Regions from separate parts of the Isoptericola sp. NPDC057559 genome, predicted to be linked through region 1. Evidence: riboswitches for the same ligand, from Rfam matches in the RefSeq annotation. Region 1 holds a riboswitch; the other holds the start of a gene.
The links. A riboswitch is a leader RNA that binds a small molecule or an ion and turns the genes downstream of it on or off. The one in region 1 is predicted to bind S-adenosylmethionine.
Positions count from the first base shown of each region.

Region 2: linked by a shared signal. The riboswitch ahead of ACFU5J_RS04310 (aminotransferase class V-fold PLP-dependent enzyme) and the one ahead of ACFU5J_RS19310 (LLM class flavin-dependent oxidoreductase) in region 1 are both predicted to bind S-adenosylmethionine.

Region 1 covers NZ_JBHVFQ010000030.1:17,401-29,246, forward strand. The annotation lists gene ACFU5J_RS19295 (beta-galactosidase family protein) at 1-1,521, shown strand, start outside; gene ACFU5J_RS19300 (YrhK family protein) at 1,638-2,282, shown strand; gene ACFU5J_RS19305 (GTP pyrophosphokinase family protein) at 2,310-3,104, opposite strand; SAM riboswitch class IV at 3,285-3,398, shown strand; gene ACFU5J_RS19310 (LLM class flavin-dependent oxidoreductase) at 3,771-4,994, shown strand; gene ACFU5J_RS19315 (DUF1684 domain-containing protein) at 5,080-6,024, shown strand; gene ACFU5J_RS19320 (amino acid ABC transporter permease) at 6,021-7,070, shown strand; gene ACFU5J_RS19325 (amino acid ABC transporter ATP-binding protein) at 7,067-7,915, shown strand; gene ACFU5J_RS19330 (ABC transporter substrate-binding protein) at 7,988-9,022, shown strand; gene ACFU5J_RS19335 (LLM class flavin-dependent oxidoreductase) at 9,113-10,297, shown strand; gene ACFU5J_RS19340 (rhodanese-like domain-containing protein) at 10,331-10,720, shown strand; gene ACFU5J_RS19345 (LLM class flavin-dependent oxidoreductase) at 10,752-11,846, shown strand, end outside.
Region 2 covers NZ_JBHVFQ010000002.1:281,262-293,107, forward strand. The annotation lists gene ACFU5J_RS04260 (NADP-dependent oxidoreductase) at 1-309, shown strand, start outside; gene ACFU5J_RS04265 (class I SAM-dependent DNA methyltransferase) at 316-1,047, opposite strand; gene ACFU5J_RS04270 (hypothetical protein) at 1,106-1,591, opposite strand; gene ACFU5J_RS04275 (O-succinylhomoserine sulfhydrylase) at 1,655-2,854, opposite strand; gene ACFU5J_RS04280 (rhodanese-like domain-containing protein) at 2,929-3,405, opposite strand; gene ACFU5J_RS04285 (OmpA family protein) at 3,663-4,265, opposite strand; gene ACFU5J_RS04290 (hypothetical protein) at 4,270-4,944, opposite strand; gene ACFU5J_RS04295 (hypothetical protein) at 5,043-5,636, opposite strand; gene ACFU5J_RS04300 (protein kinase) at 5,762-6,964, opposite strand; gene ACFU5J_RS04305 (RNA polymerase sigma factor) at 6,964-7,620, opposite strand; SAM riboswitch class IV at 7,707-7,824, shown strand; gene ACFU5J_RS04310 (aminotransferase class V-fold PLP-dependent enzyme) at 7,859-9,310, shown strand; gene ACFU5J_RS04315 (CsbD family protein) at 9,389-9,562, opposite strand; gene ACFU5J_RS04320 (hypothetical protein) at 9,659-10,315, opposite strand; gene ACFU5J_RS04325 (amidase) at 10,416-11,846, opposite strand, start outside.

The DNA of each region.
Region 1 (11,846 bases):
ATCGTGCGCCCCGGCCCGTACATCTGCGCGGAGTGGGACGGCGGCGGGCTGCCGGCGTGGCTGTTCGCGGACGGGAGCGCCGGCGTGCGCCGGCACGACCCGGCGTTCCTCGACGCGATCGGCACCTACTACGCGCACCTGCTGCCCGTCGTGGCCGAGCGCCAGGTGACCCGCGGCGGGCCGGTGCTCATGGTGCAGGTGGAGAACGAGTACGGCGCCTACCCGGGCGTCCCCGCCGACGAGCGCACCCGCTACCTGCGCGCGCTGGTCGACCTCACCCGCGCGCAGGGGGTCGACGTGCCCCTGTTCACCTGCGACCAGGCCGACGACGAGCACCTGTCCCTCGGCGGCCTGCCCGAGCTGCACAAGACGGCGAACTTCGGCTCCCGGTCCCTGGAGCGGCTCTCGGTGCTGCGCCGCCACCAGCCCACCGGGCCGCTGATGTGCACCGAGTTCTGGGACGGCTGGTTCGACTCCTGGGGCCTGGAGCACCACGTCACCGCGCCCGAGACCACGGCGGCCGACCTCGACGACCTGCTCGGCGCGGGCGCGTCGGTCAACCTCTACATGTTCCACGGCGGCACCAACCTGGGCCTGACCAACGGGGCGAACGACAAGGGCACCTACCTGCCCATCACCACGTCGTACGACTACGACGCCCCGCTGTCCGAGCACGGCGCGCCCACCGCCAAGTTCCACGCCCTGCGGGCGGTGATCGCCAAGCACGCGCCGGTGCCCGACGAGGTGCCGGTCGAGCCGGCCCCCGCGCCCGTGCTCGACGTCGCCCTCGACCGGCGCGTGGCGCTCGACGGCGTCCTGGACCTCGTGTCCGGGCGGACGTCGCGGACGTCGTCACCGCGGCCCCCGACGATGGACGACCTGCGCCAGTGGTCCGGCTTCGTGCTGTACGGCACGCGGGTCGGCGCCGACGACGCGGTCCTCGTGGCGGACGAGGTGCGCGACCGCGCCGTCGTCGCCCTCGACGGCGACCCGGTGGGAGTGCTCGACCGCACCACCCACGCCTGGTCGGTGCCGCTGCCGCGCCGGGCGGGCACGCTGACCCTGCTCGTCGAGGACCGCGGCCGCGTGAACTACGGCGCCCGGATCGGCGAGCCCAAGGGGCTCGTCGGGACGGTGCGCACCGCCACCCGCGAGCTCACCGACTGGGAGGCCCTGCCCCTGCGGCTCGACGTCGCCCCGGCGCTCCTGCCCGACGCCGTGTGGGGACCGGGCGACGACGTGGCACCGGCCGCCGGACCGTCGTTCCACCGCGGCACGTTCGCCTCCGTGGCGGGCGCCGACCACTTCCTGCGCCTGGACGGCTGGACCCGCGGCCTCGCCTGGGTGAACGGCGAGCTGCTCGGCCGGTACTCCAGCCAGGGCCCCACCGGCACGCTCTACGTGCCCGGCCCGCTGGTCCGCGCCGAGGGCAACGAGCTGGTGCTGCTCGAGCTGCACGGCACCGCCGCCCCGCGCGCGCGGTTCGTGGCCGAGCCCGACCTCGGCCCGACCGAGGCCTGACCGGCGCGGCGCGGCGTCCCGACGGCGCCCGCCCCGCGAGCCCCGCGGCGCGGACGTACGCTCACGACGCCGGGAGGAGCCCGGCGAGGGCCGGCCGCGACGTGGGGTGGTGCGCGATGGCGACCAGCACGCAGGGCACCCGCGAGCGCCGCCTGCGCCGGGAGGCGTGGGGGTTCGCGGCGGGGTCGGTCTGCTTCCTGGTGGGCGCGCTGCCCGCGTACGCCGCGTGGGCGGGGCCCGTCGGCACGGGGATCACGTTCGTCGTGGGATCGGTGCTGTTCACCGCGGCGGCGGTGGTGCAGCTCGCGCTGAGCGGCCGCCGCCCGCCCGGGCCCGGGGCGGTCGCCGCCGACCGGTGGGACTGGTGGTCGGCCGCGGTGCAGCTGCTCGGGACGCTGCTGTTCAACGTCAGCACCACCGTGGCGCTGACCGCGGCCGTGGTCGACCCGGGCGACGTCGGCGCGGGGTGGCGGCCGGACGCGTACGGCTCGGCCGCGTTCCTCGTGTCGAGCGCGATGGCCCTGGTCGCGACGTCCGACCGGGGGCGGCTGTGGGACACGGACGCCCGGACCTGGCACGGCACCTGGCTGAACATGGCGGGCTCGGTCGCCTTCGCCGCCTCCGCGGTGGGCGCCTACGTGGCGCCGGGCACGGACGCCGACCTCAGCCCGTGGTGGTCGACGGCGGGGACGCTGGTGGGCGCGGCCTGCTTCCTCGTCGCGGCGCTCCTGTCGCGGCGGGCGGTCGAGGCGGCGTCCTGACCGGGTCGCTCGGCGCCCTGCGCCGGCTCAGTCGTCGCGGGACGAGCGCATCGCGATGCCCTCGGCCCGGGCGGCGCCCCAGAAGTTGTGGAACAGCTCCTCGGGGGTGAGCTGGTCGTCGCGGTGCTCGACGGGGTCCGCCTCGCCGGCGATGGCCTTGACCTCCTCGTGGATGCGCTCCATGGAGCTGTCGAGGGACGCGGCGACGTCGGCGGCGAGCTTGAGCGAGTCGGTGAGGTGGCGGGGCACGTCGCGCTCGTACTTGTAGTAGATCTTGTGCTCGAGGCTCGCCCAGAAGTCCATCGCGATGGTGCGCAGCTGGATCTCGACGACGACGTCCTCGACCCGGTCGGACAGGTAGACCGGCACCTGCACGATGAGGTGCAGCGACTTGTACCCGTTGGACTTGGGGTGGGCGATGTAGTCGCGCTCCTCCAGGACGGTGAGGTCGGTCTGCCCGACGATCATGTCCCGCACCTTGTAGATGTCGGACACGAAGCTGCAGGTGACGCGCACGCCGGCGACGTCGAACATCTGCCCGCGGACTCCCTCGGGCGTGAGCGGGATGCCCTTGCGCCGGCACTTGGCCACGATCGACTCGAGCGACTTGAGGCGCGAGCTCACGTGCTCCACGGGGTTGTAGTTCTGCATGTGCCGGAACTCGTCGCGCAGGATCGAGATCTTGGTCATGACCTCGTCGATCCCGAACTTGTAGGTGAGCACCAGCCTCCGCAGCTCGTCCACCAGCGCGCGGATCTCGGCGGCGTCGGGGGAGAGGTGCCCGGGTCCGTGCCCGGGGAGGTGCTCGGCGTTCTGGCTCACGACGTCCACGGTAGACGGGTTCGCGCGAGGACCCGAAATCCGATAAAACCGGTCGGATCTGTTCGGTATGCGAGACGGACCCCGCGGACCGTTGACAGCCCGGGGTCCGGCACCTACTTTCCTGCGCACCGGGTCAGGCGACCGCGGCCCCTCGCGGGGGTGCGGCGCAGGTCCCGGGACGGTCATGAGCTCCGACGCGAAGCCCCGGCTCGTCGGACGGCAACCCCCTGCGCGGGTGGGTGCCCCGGGTGAGGACCAGGCCCGCCGCCGCCGGCGGTCGGGCAACACGCAGTCCCGCCTCGGCGGGCACCAGGAGAGGACGAGCATGAACCGCGACGCGACCACCGTGCGTCCCCTGTCGTCCCGGAACGACCAGGCCTCCGCGAGCGCCCCGTCGTACGCCGTCCCGAGCACGTCGAGCCGGCCGTGCACGCCGGGCGCCACCACCACCGCGTGGTGTCGACGCCGCTGACCGCGGCCTGACCCTCCGCCGCGCACCGCGGCGGACCGTCCCCGACCCGGCCTCCGCCGGGACCGGCCGCAGCCGGCGTCCCTCCGCCCCTCGCCGGCGGACGTCCTTCCCTGCCCTCCGGCAGCCGCGCCCACCGCGGGTCCACGACCCGACGGCGCCGTGCGCGCGCTCGCCGTGCCCCGATCGGAGCCGACGTGTCGTACCCGCAGTCCTCCTCGTCCCCCGCGCCCACCGCCCCCGCCGCCCGGCCCCTCGTGCTCGGCGTCGACCTCACGGCCGCCGGCGCGCGCCCCGGCGCCCACCGGGCGCGCGGCATCGTGCAGCCCCGGTCGTTCGACGGCGAGCGCTTCGTGCAGCTCGTCCGCCGCGCCGACGCGGGCCGCCTCGACCTCGTCACCCTCGACGAAGGGTTCCTGCTGCACCCCGGCCGCCGCCAGGTGGCGGGCCGCCTCGATGCCGCGGTCGCCGCCGCCCGGGTCGCGCCGCACACGACGCGCACCGGGCTGGTCGCCACGGTGGACACGGCCGACGTCGACCCCGCGCACGTCGCCCGGGCGATCGCCCGGGTCGACCAGGCGAGCGGCGGCCGCGCCGGCTGGCAGCCGGGCCTGCCCACGGGCGCCGTCGTGCAGGACGAGGCCTGGGCCGCCCGGGCCGGGACCGTCGCGGCCCGGGTGGCAGGGCACTGGGACGGGCCGGCGCGGGGCGACGGCGCGGTGGCCGTCGACGCCGACGGCCGCTTCCGCGTGGACCACGACGGCGTCCGGTTCGCCGTGCGTCCGCGGGCCGCGGACGACCACCCCCGTCAGGGCCGCCCTCCGGTCGTCGTCGCCGTGCGCTCCGAGGCGGCGCTCGAGCTCGCCGCCCGCTCGGCCGACGTGGCGCGGGTGGCGGCCACCGCGCCGGCCCGCGCGATCCACCTGCGGACGCGGCTGCGCGACGCCGCGGCCGCCGCGGGCCGCGACCCCGACTCCCTGGTCGTGCTCACGGAGGCGTACGTGGTGCTCGCCGACGACCGGGCGAGCGCCCAGGCCCGCCTCGAGCTCGTGGAGGCGCTCGAGGGACCCGAGATCTCCGGCGGCCTGCTCGTCGTGGCGGGCACGCCGGACGACCTCGCGGAGACGATCGTCGACTGGCGCGAGTCGGGGGCCTCCGACGGCTTCCTGCTGCGCCCCTCGTCGCTGGGGCCGGACCTGGACGCCCTCGTCGACGGGGTGGTCCCACGCCTCGTGCGCGACGGGGTGCTCCCGCCCGCCGCCCCCGCGCCCCGCACGCTGCGCGAGGCGCTGGGGCTGGGCGACGCGGGCCGTGCCCCCGCGGCCCCCGCGGCCCCCGCAGCCCGCGAGGCCGTCGGTGCGCGCCCCGTGGCCCGGCCCCGGGCGTCCCGGACGGCCGACGCACGGCTGGTCCGCGCATGACCCCGCGCCCGCGCCGCCGGCCCGCGCCGTGCGGCCGCCCCGACAGCGCCCGCACCCACCGTCCCCTCGCGACCGGAGGTCTCCGATGACCGTCACCGACAGCGCGCGCCCGCCGCGCGGCACCGACCCGAGCACAGACCCCGGCACCGAGCCTGAGGCCGGACCGCGGGCGCGCCGGCGCGCCGACCGCGAGCGGGAGCTCGCCGCCCCGCACGGCTGGCTGAGCCTCACCGCGTTCCACTGGCTGCCCGCCCGGCCCGCGTCGCTGCCGGGCCTGCCCGGCCTGTGGCTGGCCGACGACGCGGGAGCGCACCTGCGCCCCGGGGAGGGTGCCGGCCCCCTGCTGCGCGGGTCCGCCGTGCGCGACGGGTCGTTCGACGGCGACGTGCCCGAGGGCGGCAGCACGGTCCTGGGCACCTTCCGGCCCGACGGGCGCGAGCCGGTCGGGCCCGGCGCCGGGGCGGTGGCCCACGACCCCACCCGCGACGAGGCCCTCGACGAGCGCTCCGGCGAGACGTCCGAGGTCGCCGTCGAGCTGGTGCGCCGCACCGGGCGGCTCGCGGTCCGGCTGCGCGACCCGCACGCCCGGGCCCGGCTCGACTTCGCCGGCGTGCCCGTCTTCGAGCACGACCCGACGTGGGACCTGACGGTCCCCGTGCGGCGGTACGCCGCGCCGCGCGACGTCGTCGTGGGCGCCGCCCGGCCCGGCCTCGTGCACCACCTGGACGCGGTCGGCGAGGTGGACCTGACCCGCGGCGACCGCACGGTGACCCTCGTCCTCACGGGCACCCCCGGCGGCGCGCCGACGCTCCTGTTCAGCGACGAGGCCGACGGCGTCGCGCCGTGGCGCGTGGTGCGGCCGACCCTCCCGGAGGGCCTCGCGCCCGGCGCGTCGGGCACCGCGCGCCTCGACCTCAACGCCGCCGTCAACCTGCCGTACGCGTTCAGCGACCACGGCACGTGCCCCGCCCCGCCGCCCGGCAACCACGTGCCGTTCGCCGTCACGGCGGGGGAGAGGGCGCCCCGATGACCGCCGTCACCGCGCCTCCGCCCCGCGACGTCGTCGCGGCGCCGGCCGCGTCCCCCTACGACCGGCTGCCGATCGTCCCGGCCCGCCACCCCGGCCGGTGGGCCGCGACGGCCGGCGTGGCCCTGCTGCTCGCCATGGTCGTCAGCTCGCTGCTCACCAACGACCGGTGGGAGTGGGGCGTCGTCGCGCAGTACCTCACCTGGCCGTCGATCCTCTCCGGCGCCTGGGCGACGATCCGGCTCACCGCGGCGGCGTCGGTCGTGGGCTTCGCGCTCGGCACCGTGCTGGCCCTCATGCGGCTGTCCCGGTCGCCCCTGCTGGTGAGCGTCGCGTGGGCCTACACCTGGTTGTTCCGGTCGGTGCCGCTGCTGCTCCAGCTGCTGCTCTGGTACAACCTCGCCTACCTCTACCCGCACCTGAGCCTCGGCGTCCCGTTCGGGCCCGGGTTCCTCTGGTTCGACACCCTCGGCCTCATCGACAAGTTCGGTGCTGCGATCCTCGGCCTCGGGCTCTCCCAGGCGGCCTACTCCGCCGAGATCGTGCGGGCCGGGATCCTCAGCGTCGACCAGGGGCAGCAGGAGGCCGCCGCGTCCCTCGGCATCCCGCGCCGCCGCCAGGCGACCCGCATCGTGCTGCCGCAGGCGATGCGCTCCATCGTGCCGACGGCGGTCAACGAGGTCATCGGCCTGCTCAAGGGCACCTCGATCGTGTACGTGCTGGCGTACGGGGAGCTGTTCTACATCGCGTCCGTCATCTACGGCCGCAACGGCAAGGTCGTGCCCCTGCTCATCGTCGCGGCCGTCTGGTACCTCGTGCTGACCACGCTCATCACGGTCGTGCAGTACTACGTGGAGCGGCACTACGCGAAGGGCGCCGTGCGCACCCTGCCGCCCACGCCCCTGCAGCGCGTGCGCTGGACGGCGGCCGTCACCCGGGCCCGCCTCACGGGGCGGCCCGTGCCCGCCCACGTCCCGCCCGCCTTCGCCGCCCGCGCGCGGGTCGGCGTCCTCACCCGCACCGCCCGCACCTCGGGAGGCCCGGCATGACCGCCACCGCCGCCACCGCCGCCACGACCGCCGCCGCCACGACCGCTGCCGCTGCGGACAGCGGGAGCGCCGCCGCAGGCCGCGTCGAGGTGCACGGCCTGCGCAAGAGCTTCGGCACCCTGGAGGTGCTGCGCGGCGTGGACCTCACGTTCGAGCCCGGCACCGTCACCGTCGTCCTCGGGCCGTCCGGCTCCGGCAAGTCGACCCTGCTGCGCGCCATCAACCACCTCGAGAAGGTCGACGCCGGGTTCGTCACCGTGGACGGCGACCTCGTCGGCTACCGCCGCCGGCGCGGGCGGCGGGGCGACGTGCTGCAGGAGCTCAAGGAGCGGGACATCCTCGGGCAGCGCACCCGGATCGGGTTCGTCTTCCAGGGGTTCAACCTCTTCCCGCACCTGACCGTCCTGGAGAACGTCGTCGAGGCGCCGCTGTCCGCGCAGGGCCGGCCGCGCTCCGAGGTCGAGCCCGAGGCGCGGGAGCTCCTCGCGCGGGTCGGCCTCGCGGACAAGGCCGGCGCGCGCCCGCGCCAGCTCTCCGGCGGGCAGCAGCAGCGGGTCGCGATCGCCCGCGCCCTCGCGCTGCGCCCGCGCGTGCTGCTCTTCGACGAGCCCACGTCCGCCCTCGACCCCGAGCTCGTGGGCGAGGTGCTCGCGGTCGTCAAGGACGTCGCGAGCACCGGCGCCACCCTCGTCGTCGTCACCCACGAGATCGGCTTCGCCCGGGAGGTCGCCGACGCGGTCGTCTTCATGGACGACGGCGTCGTGGTCGAGCAGGGGCCGCCCGGCCAGGTGCTCGACCACCCGCGCCACGACCGCACCCGCGCCTTCCTCGACAAGGTCCTCTGACCGCCCCGTCCTCCCCCGCCCCACCCTCGACCACCGCCACCGCCCTCTCGACCCCCGACCCAGGAGATCCCCGTGACCGCACCGACCCGCCGCACCCGGCTGCTCGCCGCCCTCGCCACCGTGCCCCTGCTCGCCCTGGCGGCCTGCAGCAGCGTGAGCACCTCGGCCCCCGAGGCCGCGGGCACCGCCGACGGCGCCGACGCCCCCGCGGGCACCAGCTCCGAGGGCGCGTCCGCGGCCGGCCTCGAGGTGAGCACCAGCCCCGACCAGGACCGCATCCGCTCCACCGAGTCGGCCGAGGCCGTCGCCCTGCTGCCCGCCGACGTCGCCGCCCAGGACGAGCTCGTCGTCGCGGTGAGCGCCGGGGCCGCGCCGCCGCTCGGCTTCTTCGCCGACGACGACAAGACCCCGATCGGCAACGAGACCGACATCGCCCAGCTCGTGGCCGACGGCCTCGGCAAGGACCTGCGCCTGGAGGTCAAGGCGTGGGCCGACTGGCCCCTCGCGCTGCAGTCGGGCGACGTGGACGCCGTCATCTCCAACGTCACCGTGACGGAGGAGCGCAAGGAGACGATCGACTTCTCCTCCTACCGCAACGACGAGCTCGGCTGGCTCACGAAGGCCGGCTCCGACGTCACGTCGATCGCCGAGCGCCAGGACATCGCCGGCCTGCGGGTGGGCGTCGGCTCCGGCACCAACCAGGAGAAGATCCTCCTCGAGTGGAACGACCAGAACGTCGCGGCCGGGCTGGAGCCGATCGCCGGCGGCCAGCCGGAGTACTACGAGCAGCTGTCCGACGTCCTCCTCGCCCTCAAGTCCGGCCGCCTCGACGTCTACGTCGGCCCCAACGCGTCCCTCGCGTACCAGGCCAAGATCGCGCCCGACGAGCTCGCCGTGGTCGGGACCCTCAACGGCGGCTGGCCCGACACCGCCCAGATCGCCGTCGCGACCAAGAAGGGCGAGGACCTCGCCCCGGCCGTCACCGCCGCGCTCCAGCACGCCTTCGACGACGGCACCTACGCGCAGGTGCTGGAGCGCTGGGGCCTGGAGACCGAGGCGGTCGAGAAGCCCGAGACCAACCCGCCGGGCCTGCCGAAGACCGAGTGACGGCCCGGCACCGACCGGCCGCCCGCCCCCGCCCCCGACCTCGCGCCGCCCCGCGCCGCCCCGCGGCGCCCGCACTCCCAGGAGACCGCCATGACCGACCCCGCCCGGGTGCCCCTGTCCGTCCTCGACCTCGCCCTCGTGCCCGCCGGCGGCACGGGTGCCCAGGCCGTGCGCGATGCCGTCGACCTGGCCGTCGACCTCGACCGGCTGGGCTACCGCCGGGTCTGGTACGCCGAGCACCACCTGTCGCCCGGCGTCGGCTCCGCGTCCCCGGCCGTGCTCGCGGGGGCGGTCGCGGCGCGCACCGAGCGGGTCCGGGTGGGCTCGGGCGCGGTGCTCCTGAGCACGACCAGCCCGCTCGTCGCGGCCGAGCAGTTCGGCACGATCGCGGCCCTGCACCCGGGCCGCGTGGACCTCGGCCTGGGGCGCGCGTTCACGCCGCCCCAGGGCGGCGGCGCCCCCCGCCCCGCCCCGGCCGCGTCCCCGGCGGGCGGCGCGCGCGTCGTCGACGGGCTGTACGTGCCCCCGGCCCCGCCGACGGGCGGGGACTCCGCGCTCCGCGAGCGTGCGCTCGCGCAGGCGGCCGTGGTGGGCGCGTCGCGCACGCCCGCGAGCTTCCGCGCCGAGGTCGAGCTCGTCCTCGGGCTGCGGTCGGGGACCTACGCCGACGAGGCGGGCCGGCGCTACGTCTCGCCGCCGGTGCAGGACGCCGCCTTCGACCTGTGGGTGCTCGCGTCGTCCGGCGGCGAGAGCGCCCGCGTCGCGGGGGAGCTGGGCCTGCCGCTGGCCGCGAACTACCACGTCAGCCCGTCCAACACCCTCGAGACGGTGGCCGCGTACCGCGCGGCGTTCCGCCCGGGCGTGCTCGCCGCCCCGTACGTCGTCGTGTCCGCCGACGTCCTCGTCGCCGAGACCACCGAGCGCGCCCGCGAGCTCGCCGCGCCGTTCGCCGACTGGGTGCTGTCCATCCGCCGCGGCACGGACGGTGCGATCGCCTACCCGCGGCCCGCCGACGCCACGCCCTGGGCGGAGCGCCCCGAGGACGAGCGCGCCGTGGTCGCCGACCGCGTCGACACCCGCGTCGTCGGCGACCCCGCGACCGTCGTCGAGCGGCTCGGGACCCTGGCCCGCGTGACCGGGGCCGACGAGCTGCTCGTCACCACCGCCACCCACGACCCCGCCGACCGGCGCCGGTCGTTCGCGCTGCTGGCCCAGGCGTGGGGCACGGCCGGGGGCGACCCGGCGCGCCTGCCCGCCCTCGCCTCGTCCCTCTGACCCGCCCGACCCACGGACCTCCCAAGGAGCGACATGACCACCACCCCTGGCACGACCGGACCGACCACGACCTCGGGCACGCCCGCGCCGCAGCCCGCCGGCGAGGCCGGCGCGCGGGTCGAGCGCGGCGCCCTGCTGATCGACGTCCGCTCGGCAGGCGGGCGCGCCGCCACCGGCGACATCCCGGGCGCCACCCTGGCGGACCGGGACGACCTCGACGCGCTCTTCGGCCCCGCCGGCGCCCCCGCGATCTCGCTCGACACGCCGGTCGTCGTGGTGTGCGGCTCGATCAACGGCTCCGGCCCCGTCGCCGCGGCGCTCGCCGCCCGTGGCTACACCGACGTGACCCACGTCGACGGCGGCTTCCCCGCCTGGAAGGCCGCCGGGCTCCCGGCGACCGCGCCGACCGGCGCCGACAGCTGACCCACCCGGACACGCACGCAAGGAGAACCTCATGCCCGTCGAGTTCCTCGGCATCGCCACGACGAACGACGCCTCCGAGACGTCGGCCCGCACCACCGCCCCGTTCGACCCCGCCTACCTGGAGCGCATCGTGCGCGCCCACGAGGACCACGGCTGGACGCGGGTCCTGTTCGCGTACGGGTCCTCGGGCCCGGAGCCGGCCGCCCTCGCCGCGCACACGGCGGCGCGGCTGCAGAGCATCGAGCTGCTGCTCGCGCACCGGCCCAACGTGTCCTACCCGACGTACGCGGCCAAGACGTTCGCCACCCTCGACCAGCTCTCCGGCGGCCGCCTGTCGGTGCACTTCATCACCGGCGGCAACGACCACGAGCAGGGGCGCGAGGGCGACCGCCTCACCAAGGACGAGCGGTACGCCCGCACGCACGAGTACATCCGGATCGTCAAGCAGGCGTGGACGAGCCCGGAGGCCTTCGACCACCACGGCGACCACTACGAGTTCGAGGACTTCGTGCTGGACACCAAGCCCTTCGAGGGCCACGTGCCCACGATCTCCTTCGGCGGGTCGTCCGACGCCGCGTTCCGCGTGGGCGCCGCCGAGGCGGACATCTACGCCGTCTGGGGCGAGCCGCTGGCCCGCACCCAGGAGCAGATCGACCGCGTGCACGCCGAGGCCGCCGCCGCGGGCAGGACGACGCCGCCGCGGATCCATGCCGCGTTCCGCCCGATCATCGCGCCCACCGAGGAGCTCGCCTGGGAGAAGGCGCACCGGGTGCTCGACCGGATCGAGGGACGCAAGGCGGCCCTGGGGGGCCAGCTGTCGCGCCGGCACCCGATCGACGGGCCCGAGAACGCCGGCTCGCAGCGGCTGCTCGAGATCGCCGCGGCCGGCGAGCGCTACGACACCGCGCTGTGGACCGCCACGGCGAAGGCCACGGGCGGCGCGGGCAACTCGAACGCGCTCGTCGGCACGCCGGAGCAGGTCGCCGAGGCGCTGCTCGCCTACTACGACCTGGGCGTGCGGGTCGTCTCCGCCCGCGGCTACGACCTGCTCGACGACGCGATCGACTTCGGCCGGTACGTCATCCCCCTCGTGCGCGAGGGCGTGGCGGCGCGCGACCGTGCCGCC
Region 2 (11,846 bases), on a different contig from region 1:
GTGATGAACGACGGCGGCCGCGTGGCGCTGTGCGGCGCCATCGCCGGCTACAACACCACCGACCGGATGCCCGGTCCGGACAACATGGCGAACCTCATCACCCGCGGGCTCATGCTCAAGGGCTTCACGCTCGCGGGCTACCTGGACCACGCGCCCGCGTTCGGCGAGCTCATGACCGGCTGGTTCGCGGACGGCAAGATCGCCTACGACGAGACCGTCGTCGACGGCATCGAGAACGCCCCGCAGGCGTTCGTCGACATGATGCGCGGCGCCAACACCGGGAAGATGGTCGTCCGCACGGCGCGCTGAGAGCCGTCAGCCGCGCTCGACCGCTCGCGCGACGAACACCCACTCCAGGCCGGGCCGGTCGGGGGCGTCGCGGACCTGCTCGACGACGAAGCCTCCGTCGTCCAGAGACGCCGTGAGCTCGTCGTGCCCCCGGAAGCGCAGCGTGGAGTCGGAGTGCAGCACGCGGCCGTCGGGCAGCACGAACGTGCCGCGGAAGGTCACGAGCGGCAGGGACACCTCGAGGAGGTCGGTCCAGCTCTCGACGACGCCGAACCCGGGCACGTCGGTGCGGGCGTGCGTGTGCTCGCGCGTCCAGCGCTCCCAGTACCGCCGGGCCGGGTCGCGGGTCTCGAAGACCAGGCGCCCGCCCGGCGCCAGCGCGGCGCGGACGCCCCGCAGGGTCGCGGCCCAGTCGTCGTCGGTGACGAACACCTGCGCCACGTTCGCCGTCATGGTGGCGAGGTCCACCTCCAGCGGCGGCAGGGTGGTGGCGTCGCCGTGCAGCCAGCGCACGCGGTCGGCGCCGGGCTTGCCCCGCGCGACGTCCAGCGACGCGCGCGCCGGGTCCACGCCCACGACGTCGACCCCCTCCGCCGCGAGCAGGACCCCGAACGTGCCGGTGCCGCAGCCGACGTCGAGCACCCGGCGCGCGCCCAGCTCGCGGGCGAGGGCCAGGTACGCGTCGAGGTCGCTGCGGTCCGGGTCGAGCGGGTCGTACAGCCGGGCCAGCGTGGGGTCGTCGAAGATCGCGTCGGGCACGGTCCGACGGTAGGCACCGCCCGTGCGGCCGGCCAGCGAATTCCGCGGGCGGCCAGGCTCAGCGCAGCCGCGTGTGCGTCATGACCCAGTTGACGGGCGCCCAGCTGTCGCCGCCGTCGAACGAGAAGTCCTGCTCCCACCGGGGGTGCTCGGAGGCCGTGTCGAGCCAGTGGAAGCGCGCGAGCAGCGTCCGGCCGTCGTGCTCGAACGGGCCGACGAAGGTGCCCGTGCCGTCCGTGAACCGCCCCTCGACCGGCGGGTCCAGCTCGCCCGGGTTGCCGGTCGACGCCCACCAGATCCGCCACAGGTCCCGCGACGGGTCGTAGAGGCGCAGGCTGTGCCCGCTGAACCGCGTCCCGTCCGGAAGGGTGCCCGTCGTGTCGTCGGCGTTCCCGAGACCGTCGAGGATGTGGCCGACCGTGGCCTCGGTCTCGAACTCGGTCCAGGTGTCCGAGGGGCCCGCCGGGTTCAGGGCGTCCCCGCGACGGCGATGGCGCACCCGCCACGAGCCGACGAGGAAGTCGAAGTCGTGCATCGAGCCCATGGGTCCTCCAGGTCGTCCGCGGGGCAGGGCCCGATCCTGGCAGGCGCCTCCGACAGGGCGACGTCAGGCGCGCAGCGCCTGCTCGACGTCCTCGAGGATGTCCCGCGGGTCCTCCAGCCCGATCGACAGCCGCACCGTCGTCTCGGCGATGCCGACCTTGGCGCGGCCCTCGGGGCCGAGCTTGCGGTGCGTCGTCGTGGCGGGGTGGGTGACGATCGACTTCGCGTCGCCGAGGTTGTTCGAGATGTCGACGATCTGCAGCGCGTCGAGAAAGGCGAACGTGCGCTTCTTCGCGGCCTCGGGGTCGGTGCCCTCGGGCACCGCGAGGTCGAACGTCACGACGGTGCCGCCGCCGGACTGCTGCGACAGCGCCAGCTCGTGCTGCGGGTGCGACGGCAGGTACGGGTAGCGCACGGCGGCGATCGCGTCGAGGCCCTCCAGCGCGGTCGCGATCTGGAGCGCGGCGGCGTTCTGCGCGCGGACGCGCAGGTCGAGCGTCTCGAGGCCCTTGGCGAGCACCCAGGCGTTGAAGGGGCTGAGCGACGGCCCGGTGTTGCGGATGAACGTCTGGACGGGGCCCTCGAGGAACTCCTTCGGGCCCAGGATGGCGCCGCCCAGCACCCGGCCCTGGCCGTCGATGTGCTTGGTGGCGGAGTAGACGACGATGTCGGCGCCGAGCGTCAGCGGCTGCTGCAGGACCGGGGTGGCGAACACGTTGTCCACCACCACCTGCGCGCCGGCGGCGTGCGCCAGCTCGGCCACGCGCCGCACGTCCACCAGGTCCTGCATCGGGTTGGACGGGGACTCGAAGAAGACGACGTCGGCGGGGGTCGCCAGCGCCTCCTCCCACTGCGACAGCACGTGGCCGTCCACGTAGTCGACCCGCACGCCCCACTTGGCGAGGATCTCCTCGTAGATGACGTTCGTGGAGCCGAACAGCGCCCGCGCCGAGACGATGCGGGAACCGCTGGAGACGAGCGCGGCGAGCGTCGTGAAGACCGCCGACATGCCGGACGCCGTCGCGTAGCAGGCCTCCGCGCCCTCGAGCAGCCGCAGCCGCTCCTCGAACGTGTGCACGGTCGGGTTGCCGTACCGGGAGTACACGAACCGCGACAGGTCGCCGTGGAACGACGCCTCGGCGTCGGCCGCCGTGTCGTAGGTGTAGCCCTGCGTGAGGAACAGCGCCTCGGACGTCTCCTGGTACTCCGAGCGCCGGTGGCCCCCGCGGACGGCGAGCGTCGCCGGGCGGGCGGTGGCGGGCAGGGGCCCGCGGCCCGAGCCGCCGTGGACGACGTCGTCGGCTGCCGGGCCGGTGGGGATGTCCCGGTTCCCGGCGCTCACGCGCGGGCCTCCGCCGCGTCGTCGGTGTCGTCGGCGTAGGTGCCCCAGGGCAGCCCGCGCACCTTCCAGCCCTCGCGGTCGCGGACGCCGTCGAAGCCGGGCCCGCCCTCGAAGCCCTCGAGGATGTTGTACGCCGGCCCGAGCCCGGCGGACGTCGCGAGGCGTGCGGCGCCGATCGAGCGCTGGCCGGAGCGGCACAGGAAGACGACCGGGGCGTCGGCGGTCACGCCGGCGCCGGCCAGGTCGGCGAGGAAGCCGGCGTTGGGGCGCCCGCCCGCCTGGACCCACTCGACGAAGACGGGGCGCTTGCCCGCGGCGGACGTGTCGGGCACGCCGATCGCGCGCCACTCGCCCTCGGTGCGCACGTCGACGAGGACGGCGGCGGGGTCGGTGGCGAGCAGGTCCCACGCCTGCTGCGGTGTGAGGTCGCCGGCGTAGCCGTCGGCGGGGCGGGGGTCGATCTGGGGCGTCATCGCGTTCCTCCCATCGGTCGTGGCGGTAGCACCCTCGTCCGGACCGTCCGCCGCCACGAGGACGACGACCGGCCCGCGGGTTGCTGCGGCGTCGACGTGCCACGTCACTCGGCCGCTCGGGATGGTCGTGGCGATCGTACGACAGCCGTCCGCGTGGTGGTCATGCGTCTCGCGAAGCGAACGGCCGTGCGCCGGAGGGCGGGCGCCCGCACGGGGTGCCCGCCCTCCCGGGGGGTGCGGCCGACGGGCCGCGGTCGTCAGCCGCCGTAGCGGAGCTCGACGCGCCGGTTCTGCGCGCGGGCGTCGGCCACGGCCTGGGCGTCGCCGGTCTCGGAGGCCTCGAGCCGGGACTCGCCGTACCCGTGGACCTCGAGCCTCAGGTCGCCGCGCGCGGCCTTGACCGCGCCGGCCACGGCCTTCGCCCGCCGCTCCGACAGCTTCTGGTTGAACGCGTCGGAGTCGACGGAGTCGGTGTGGCCGTCGACCGAGACGGTGGCGCCCTCGGGCACGTCCTGGACGAGGTCCGCGACCTTGGCCCTCGCCGCCTTCGACAGCGCGGACTCGCTGGGGTCGAACAGGATGTCCGACGACAGCGTCACGACGGTCTCGGCGCCGTCCGTCGTCGTGTCGTCGACGGAGAGGACGGAGCCCTCGGTCACGTACTCGGTGACCGACCGGACCATGTTCTCCTGCGACGGGTCGCCGAGGTCGAGCGCGCCGATGGCGGGCCAGGCGTAGCCGCCCGCCGGGTCGTCGTCGGCGGCGACGGCGGCCGGTGCGGCGGCGCCCAGGCCCGTCAGGACGGCTGCGGCCGCGGCGAGCGCGCGCCAGGGGTGTCGGGTGGGCAGGTGGGGTCGCATCGGCTCAGTCCTCGAAGGTCAGCGGGACGTCCTCGAACACCGGCATCGAGTCGGCGAGCTTGACGTCGACGGCGGTGATGTCGTCCTCGGGCGCCGCGAAGAACGCCTGGTAGCCGACGGACTGGCCGGGCAGAGCCGTCGTGAAGACGGGGTCGGACCGGTACCACCGGCCGCCCCCGTCGGCCTCGAGCACGCTGTACTCCTTGAGGTTCTCGCGGTCGATGAGGGTGAGGGCGGGGGCCTCCCCGGTGGCGTCGTAGAACGACGCGGGCTGGCCGCCGTCGTCGAACTCGGGGGTCATGACGAGCCGCAGCTCCGTCGTGCGCCCGGAGACCACGACGGACTCGACGCCGATGCGGACCTTCTTGTCCTCGGTCCCCGGGACGGTGAAGGTGGCGTCCGCGATCACGTCGTCGGGGTCGGGGAAGTCGACGCCGGGTCGGCCCGAGCCCCCGCCCGATCCCTCGCCCGATCCCTCGCCCGATCCCGTGGTCGAGTCGTTCGAGGCCGGGTCCGCGTCGTCCTCCCCGTCCGCGGCGGGCGACGTCGTCGCGCCGTCCGTGACCTGGGCGGTGGCGCCGGCGTCGTCGAACCCGGCGGCGTCGCCCGGGGAGCAGGCGGCGAGGGCGAGCAGGCTCACGACGGCCAGGGGGGCCAGTCGCAGGGGGGAGATTCGCATGATCTGTCCTGTCGGTGAGGTCGTTCGGGACGTGCCTGTCAGGGAGTGCCGGCCGCCGGGCCGGATACATGCCGCGGCGTGCGCGGGGCGGGAGCCGCTCAGTCGTCGTCCTCGCCGAAGTGCGCGACGTGGGCGTGCTGGTGGTGCGCGACGTACAGCCGCAGCTCGACGTCGCGGCCGTCGGCCATCGTGCCGAGGACGCGGTCGATGCGGTCGGACTCGCGGTCGGCGGCGTCGACGACGACGCCGGCGTGCTCCTTCGTGTCGGCGCCCGACCAGGTGTCGCGCTCGGCGAGCGCACGCTCCGCGCCGGCGACGCCCGCGGCGAGGTCGGTGCCGGTGAGCTTCTCCACCTGCGTGCGGTCGAGGGTGATGACGGTCTTGTAGCCGTCGGAGTAGCGCACCGTGTACGCCGACGCGTCCTTCGCCGACGCCTTCACCGACGCCTTCGCCGACGCCTTCGCCGACGCCTTCGCCGACGCCTTCGCCGACGCCTTCGCCGACGCCTTCGCCGACGCCTTCGCCGACGCCTTCGGCTCGGCCTTCGAACCCGTCCTGACCTGCGCCTGCGCGCCCGTTGCCGGGGCCCCCGCGTCGTCGAACCCGGCGTCCGGGCCCGGGGCCGCGCAGGCACCCAGGGCGAGCAGGCCGGCGAGGGCGATCGGCGTGAGTCGGCGGGGAAGGTGTCGCATGGTGTCTCCTGTCGATGGGGTCAGCGGGATCGCTGCTGACACCCGTGAGTCGGAGGCGACGGACGAAAGGTTGCACGCGGACCCGGATCGGTTCCTGCCGGCCTCGCCGTCGGGGCCCCGGAGGGTCACGACCCGGCGGCGACCTCGAGGCGGTGGACGGCGGTGATCGGCGTCCCGTCGGGGGCGCGGGCGTCCAGCACGACCTCCGCGGAGCCGGCCCGGTTGGCGGTGAGCTCCACGGTCTCCTCGTCCGTCGCGTAGGCGCCGTTGGGGAGCGTCCAGACCCAGTGCGCGGCGCCGGCGACGTCCGCCGTGAGCGTCACCGGCGTCCCGACCGTCGCCGTCGCCGGACCGGAGATCGACACGCTGGCCCCGCCCGAGGCCGACGACGGGTGGTCGTCCAGCCAGAGCGTGCCGCCGACGCCGGCGCCGAGACCGAGCGCGGCACCCGCCACGGCGGCGACGACGGCGCGCGCGGGGCGGCGGCGCCCACGTCCCGCGGGCGTGCCCGTGCCCGTGCCGTGCGCCGGGTCGAGGGCGCGCTCGACGTCGGCCAGCCAGGCGGCCGCGTCGGGGTGCCGCCTGGCGGGGGAGCCGGCGAGGCTGCGGCCCAGCGCGGTCGTGAGGGCGCGGGGCGGCGAGGCGCCCTCGGTGAGCCAGGTGACCAGGGCGGACATCGCCCACAGGTCGGCGCGCGTGTCGACGGTGCCGGGGCCGTCCTGCTCGGGTGGCCGGAAGCCCTCCGTCCCGCCCGCGACGGTCAGCCCGGAGCTGAGCGCCAGGTCCTTGCACATGCCGAGGTCGGCCACGACGAGCCGCTCGTCGGCCCGCACGACGGACGAGGCGGCGCCGTCGCCGGCGCCGTCCGGGCTGGTGCGCAGCAGCACGTTGCCGGGGCTGAGGTCGCGGTGCACGAGCTGCGCGGCGTGCACGGCCTCGACCGCCGCGGCGAGCCCGCGGGCGACGGCGAGCACGTCGGCCGGCGTCGCGGTCCACCCGTCGGCGCGCAGCGCGCCGACGCGCTGCGCCAGCGTGCCGCGGTCCGCGTGCTCCAGCACCAGGTACGGCTGCTGGCGGTCGCTCTCGCCGATGTCGTGCACGGCCACCACGTGCGGGCTCGCCACCCGGCGCAGCGCGCGGCCCTCGGCGATGAACCGCTCGCGGATCTCCGGGTTCAGGCTGTGGTTCTCCGCGAGGACCTTGACCACGACGACGTCGTCGAGCCGTTCGTCGACGGCGCGGTGCACGGTGGCGAACGACCCTGCGCCGATCACCTCGCCCACCCGGTACCGGCCGAGGAGCCGCTCGTTCGCGCCGGCCCCGGCCATCAGGGCACGCCCCCGAGCGCCGCCGCCACGAGGGCGCGGCCCCGGGAGATCTGGGACTTCACCGTGCCGACGCTGCGCCCGAGGCGCTCGGCGACGTCGGCGTACGGCAGGCCCTCGATGTCCCGCAGCGTGACGGGCTCGCGGTAGAGCTCGGGCAGCGCGGCGAGCGCGTCGCGCACCGTGGCGCGGGTCGCGAGCAGGGAGCTCATCCGCTCGGACGGGCCGACGTCGTCGTCGGGCAGCGTCGTGGTGGCCCGCTGCCGGCGCAGGTGGTCCACCACCCGGTGGCGGACGATGCCGTGCACCCACGTCGTGACCCGCGACCCGCCCGCGAACGACCGGACCGACGTGGCCACGGAGATGAGGACGTCCTGGCCGACGTCGTCGACGGCCGCCTCGTCGAGCAGCGAGCTGCGCACGAACCGCTGCACGACGCCGGACTCGTCCAGCTGCTCCACCAGCAGCTCCGTGGCGAGCGCGGAGCCGCCGGCGGCGCGGTGCGCGAGCAGGTCGAGCACGTCGGCCGCCTCGTCGCCGGCCGCGGCGCGGGCCGCGTGCCGGGCGCCCTGGGCGTCGCCGGCGTCGAGCGCGTGGGCCACCTCTCCGACGAGGTCCCCCGGGGGCGCGCCTGGGGGCGGGGTGGTCCGGCTGGGCATGCCGTCAGCCTCTCACGCGACCGCATCGTGAGAACTCCGGGGGCCCCGCTTGACGGGGTCGTGGTGCCCCCGCACGATGGTCCGCAGGTCATGAGTGCCAGCGCGAAGCCCCGGCTCGCTGGCCGGCAACCCTCCTCTCGCGGCGGGGTGCCCCGGGTGACGACCTGGCCCCCGCGCCGTCCGGCGCGCGGGCAAGCGCGGGGAGCCACCTCCCCGGCACGACCGAGGAGGACCACGCATGACCACTCTCGCCACCGCGCCCGCCGTCCTGCCGGACGCCGCGCCCACCGCCCCGCCCGTGCACGACGTCGCGCCCGTCCTGCCCGTCGTCGGCGCGGACACGCTCGTCCCGCTCGTGGACGGCCGCCGGGTGCCGTACGCCAACCTCGACGTCGCGGCGTCGGCCCCCGCGCTGCAGGCCGTCGCCGACCGCGTCGCGCGCGTCCTGCCGCTGTACGCCAGCGTGCACCGCGGCGCCGGCTACCTGTCGCAGGTCTCGACGGCGCTCTACGAGACCGCCCGCCGCACGATCGGCGCGTTCGTCGGCGCCCGCGAGGACGACCTGACGATCGTCACCCGCAACACCACCGACTCGCTCAACCTGCTCGCGGGCTGCGTGCCCGCCGACCCGGTGACGGGCGAGCCGGGTCGCGTCCTCGTGCTCGACATCGAGCACCACGCCAACCTGCTGCCCTGGCAGCGCGTCACCGACGCCACGGTCGTGACCGGCGGGCCGTCCGTGTCGGCCACGCTGGCGGAGATCGAGGAGGAGCTGGCCGCGGGGGTCGCCACCGGCCGCCCCTACGCCCTCCTCGCGCTCACCGGCGCCTCCAACGTGACGGGCGAGGCGCTGCCGGTGGCCGACGTGGTCGCCGCGGCCCACGGCGCGGGCGCGCGGGTCGTGCTCGACGGCGCGCAGCTCGTGCCGCACCGCCGCTTCTCCCTCGCGGGCACCGGCGTCGACTACGTCGCCTTCTCCGGGCACAAGACGTACGCCCCGTTCGGCGCGGGCGCCCTGGTCGGGCGGCGCGACTGGCTCGACGCCGGCACTCCCTACCTCGCGGGCGGCGGCGCCGTGCGCCGCGTGCGCACCACGAGCACCGACTGGCACGAGGGCCCCGCCCGGCACGAGGCAGGCTCGCCCAACGTCATCGGCGCGGTGGCGCTCGCGGCCGCGTGCGACGAGCTCGCCGCGCTGGACGCGCGCTCCGCCGTCGAGCACGAGGACGCCCTGCGCCACCGGCTCGTGGAGGGGCTGGGCGCCCTCGACCGCGTCGAGGTCGTGCACGTGTGGGACGACGCCGTCGACCCCGTGGGCGTCGTGACGTTCACCGTCACCGGCTACGACCCGGGCCTTGTCGCCGCGTACCTGTCGGCCGAGCACGGCATCGGCGTGCGCGACGGCCGGTTCTGCGCGCACCCGCTGCTCGGGCGGCTCGGCTTCGACGCCGGCGCCGTGCGCGCGTCGGTGGGCCTGGGGACCGCGGGCGAGGAGGTCGAGCGGCTCGTCGCCGCCGTCGGCGCGCTCGTCACCGCGGGGCCGCAGGCGCAGTACGACGTGGTGGACGGCCTGTGGGTCGTGGTCGACGACCCGCGCCCCGTGCCCGACGGCTCCGGCCTCGAGGGGCTGCTCGCCACCGCCGCGCTCGGCGCGGACGAGGCCTTCGGCTGCCTGCCCGACGACCTCTGACGGTCCGGGGCGCGCCGAGGGCCCGGGAACGACGACGGGGTGCCACCGTGCTGGTGGCACCCCGTCGTCCGCAGTCGGTCAGCCCTTGAACGCGTCCTTCGCGTCGTCCCCCGCCTGCTTGAGGTTCGCGCTGGCCTGCTGGGCCTTGCCCTCGGCCTCTTTCTTCTCGTCGTCGGTGAGCTTGCCCGCTGCTTCCTTGACCTTGCCCTCGGCCTCCTCGGCGAGGTGCTTGGCCTTGTCACCCAGTCCCATCGGGGCTCCTTCCGTCGGACGAACAACCTCAGGAACCGAACGTAGGCGGCCGTCCGCACGCTCGCACCCGGGCGTCTCAGCCCGTGGGCCGCGGCGTCAGGCGGCGACCGCGAACGCCACGCAGAGCGCGGCGACGGTGAGGTCGAGCCCGATGCACCACACGGCGAGGGAGCGGTGCACGACGACGTCGCGGCGGTAGTGCACCAGGTCCCACGCGACGTGCGCGGCGAGGGCCACGGCCGCGACGACGAGCCCGACGCGCGGCGGCATCGCCACCGCGGCGATCGCGACCCCGTAGTACGCGGCCATCGCGACGGCCTGCGCGAGGGTGGTCGGGCGGCGGCGGGCGAGCCCGTAGACCAGGAAGGCCAGGCCGACGACCCCGAACGACGCCCAGCGCGGCACGCCGGCGTACTCGAGGAACGGCAGGACGCTGGCCACCGGGACCATCGCCCAGCCCACCCAGCGGCGGCCGGTGGCGGCGGCCGCGAGGTAGCAGACCGCGGCGACGCCGACGGCGGTGGCCGGCACGGCGGCGGTGGTGGTCTCGGCGGGGGAGCCGCCGGCCGCCTCCCCCTCGGCGCCCAGGCCGAGGACGATGCCCAGGCCGGAGACGATCCCCACGACGATCCACAGGGCGTTGACCCACCAGCGCGTGGTCGCGGGCGTCCCGCGGGCGCCGCCCTCGGTGGTCGTGTCGAGTCGTGCTGCCTGCGGTGCTGCCTCGAACGATGCTGCTTCGGACTCCGGCATGGCGTTCACTCCCTTGTGTACCCCAGAGGGGTATATACCCCTCTGGGGTACCGTAGCGCGGACGGCGCGCGAAGGGAAGGGGTGGGCGCGGACCGGGCTGTCACCAGGCCGGCGGGCGCCGATCCGGCCAGCGCAGCCGGTCCTCGAGCTGCGCGGCGAGCGCGAGGAGGGTCGGCTCGCCCCCGGGACGGCCGATCACCTGCACGCCCATCGGCAGGCCGTCGTCGGTCCAGCGGGTCGGCACGGTGATCGCGGGCAGGCCCGCCACGTTGAGCATCGACGTCCACGGCGTGTACTGGCACTGCTGCTCGAAGTTGCGCTCCGGGTCCTCGGCGTCGAACCAGCCGACGGGCCGCGGCGTCAGCGCGAGCGCCGGCGTGACGACGGCGTCGAACCGCGACACCTGCGCCACGAGGCGGCGCTCGAAGGCGGTGAGCGCGCGCAGCGCCTCCGCGACCTGCCGCGCGGGCACCTCGCGGCCGCGCCCGATCAGCCAGCGGGTGAGCGGCTCGAGCCGGTCGAGGCGCTCGGGGTCGTCGAGGGGCACGGCCGAGGCGCCCGCCATCCACAGGGTGCGGAAGGCGGGGCCGTACGCCGGGTCCGGCTCGAGCGCCAGGCCCTCGATCTCGTGCCCGAGCCCGGCGAGCGCGGCGACGCCCGCGTCCAGCGCGGCCCGTGCGGCGTCGGACGTCGTGATGGCGTAGAAGTCGTCCCACGCCGAGTCGGTCGTGACGCCGACGCGGAACCGCCCGCGCACGTCCTCGCCGCCGCTGCCTGCCACCTCGCCCCGGCGCGCCGCGGCCAGGTAGTCGCCGGCGCGGGCGGACGGCGCCCGCAGCGTCAGCGGGTGGGCGACGCGGCCGTCGGGAGTCCAGGTGAGCATGCCCTCGAGCAGCAGCGCGGCGTCCTCTGTCGTGCGGGCGAGGGGGCCGTTGACGACCAGGCCGCCCAGGGACTCCTGCCCGGACCCGGCCGGCACCAGGCCGCGGCTGGGCTTGAGCCCGACGACGCCGCACGCCGCCGCGGGGATGCGCACCGAGCCGCCGCCGTCCGACCCGGCCGCGCACGGCAGCAGGCCCGCCGCGACGGCCACCGCGGCGCCGCCGCTCGACCCGCCCGCCCCGAGGGAGGGGTCCCACGGGTTGCGGGCCACCGGCCCGGCGAGCGGCTCCGTGTAGGCGGGGAAGCCGAGCTCGGGCGCCGTCGTGCGGCCGAGGCTGACCATGCCGGCGGCGTCGAGGACCTCGACGATCTCGTCGCTCACGGGCGGCACGACGGCGTCGTCGCCCGCGAACGCGCGGGAGCCGAACCCGGCGGGCACGCCGGCGCGCATCCACAGGTCCTTGTCCCCGCCCGGCAGCCCCCACAGGACGGCGCGGCCGTGCGCGCCGTCGCGCTCGAGGCCCGCCGCCCGCGCGCGGGCGGCGTCCGGCGTGACGGTGACGAACGCCCCCAGGTCCGGGTTGGCGCGCTCGATCCGGGCCAGGAAATGGTCGGCCACCTCCGTCGGGGTGAGCTCTCCCGCGCGCAG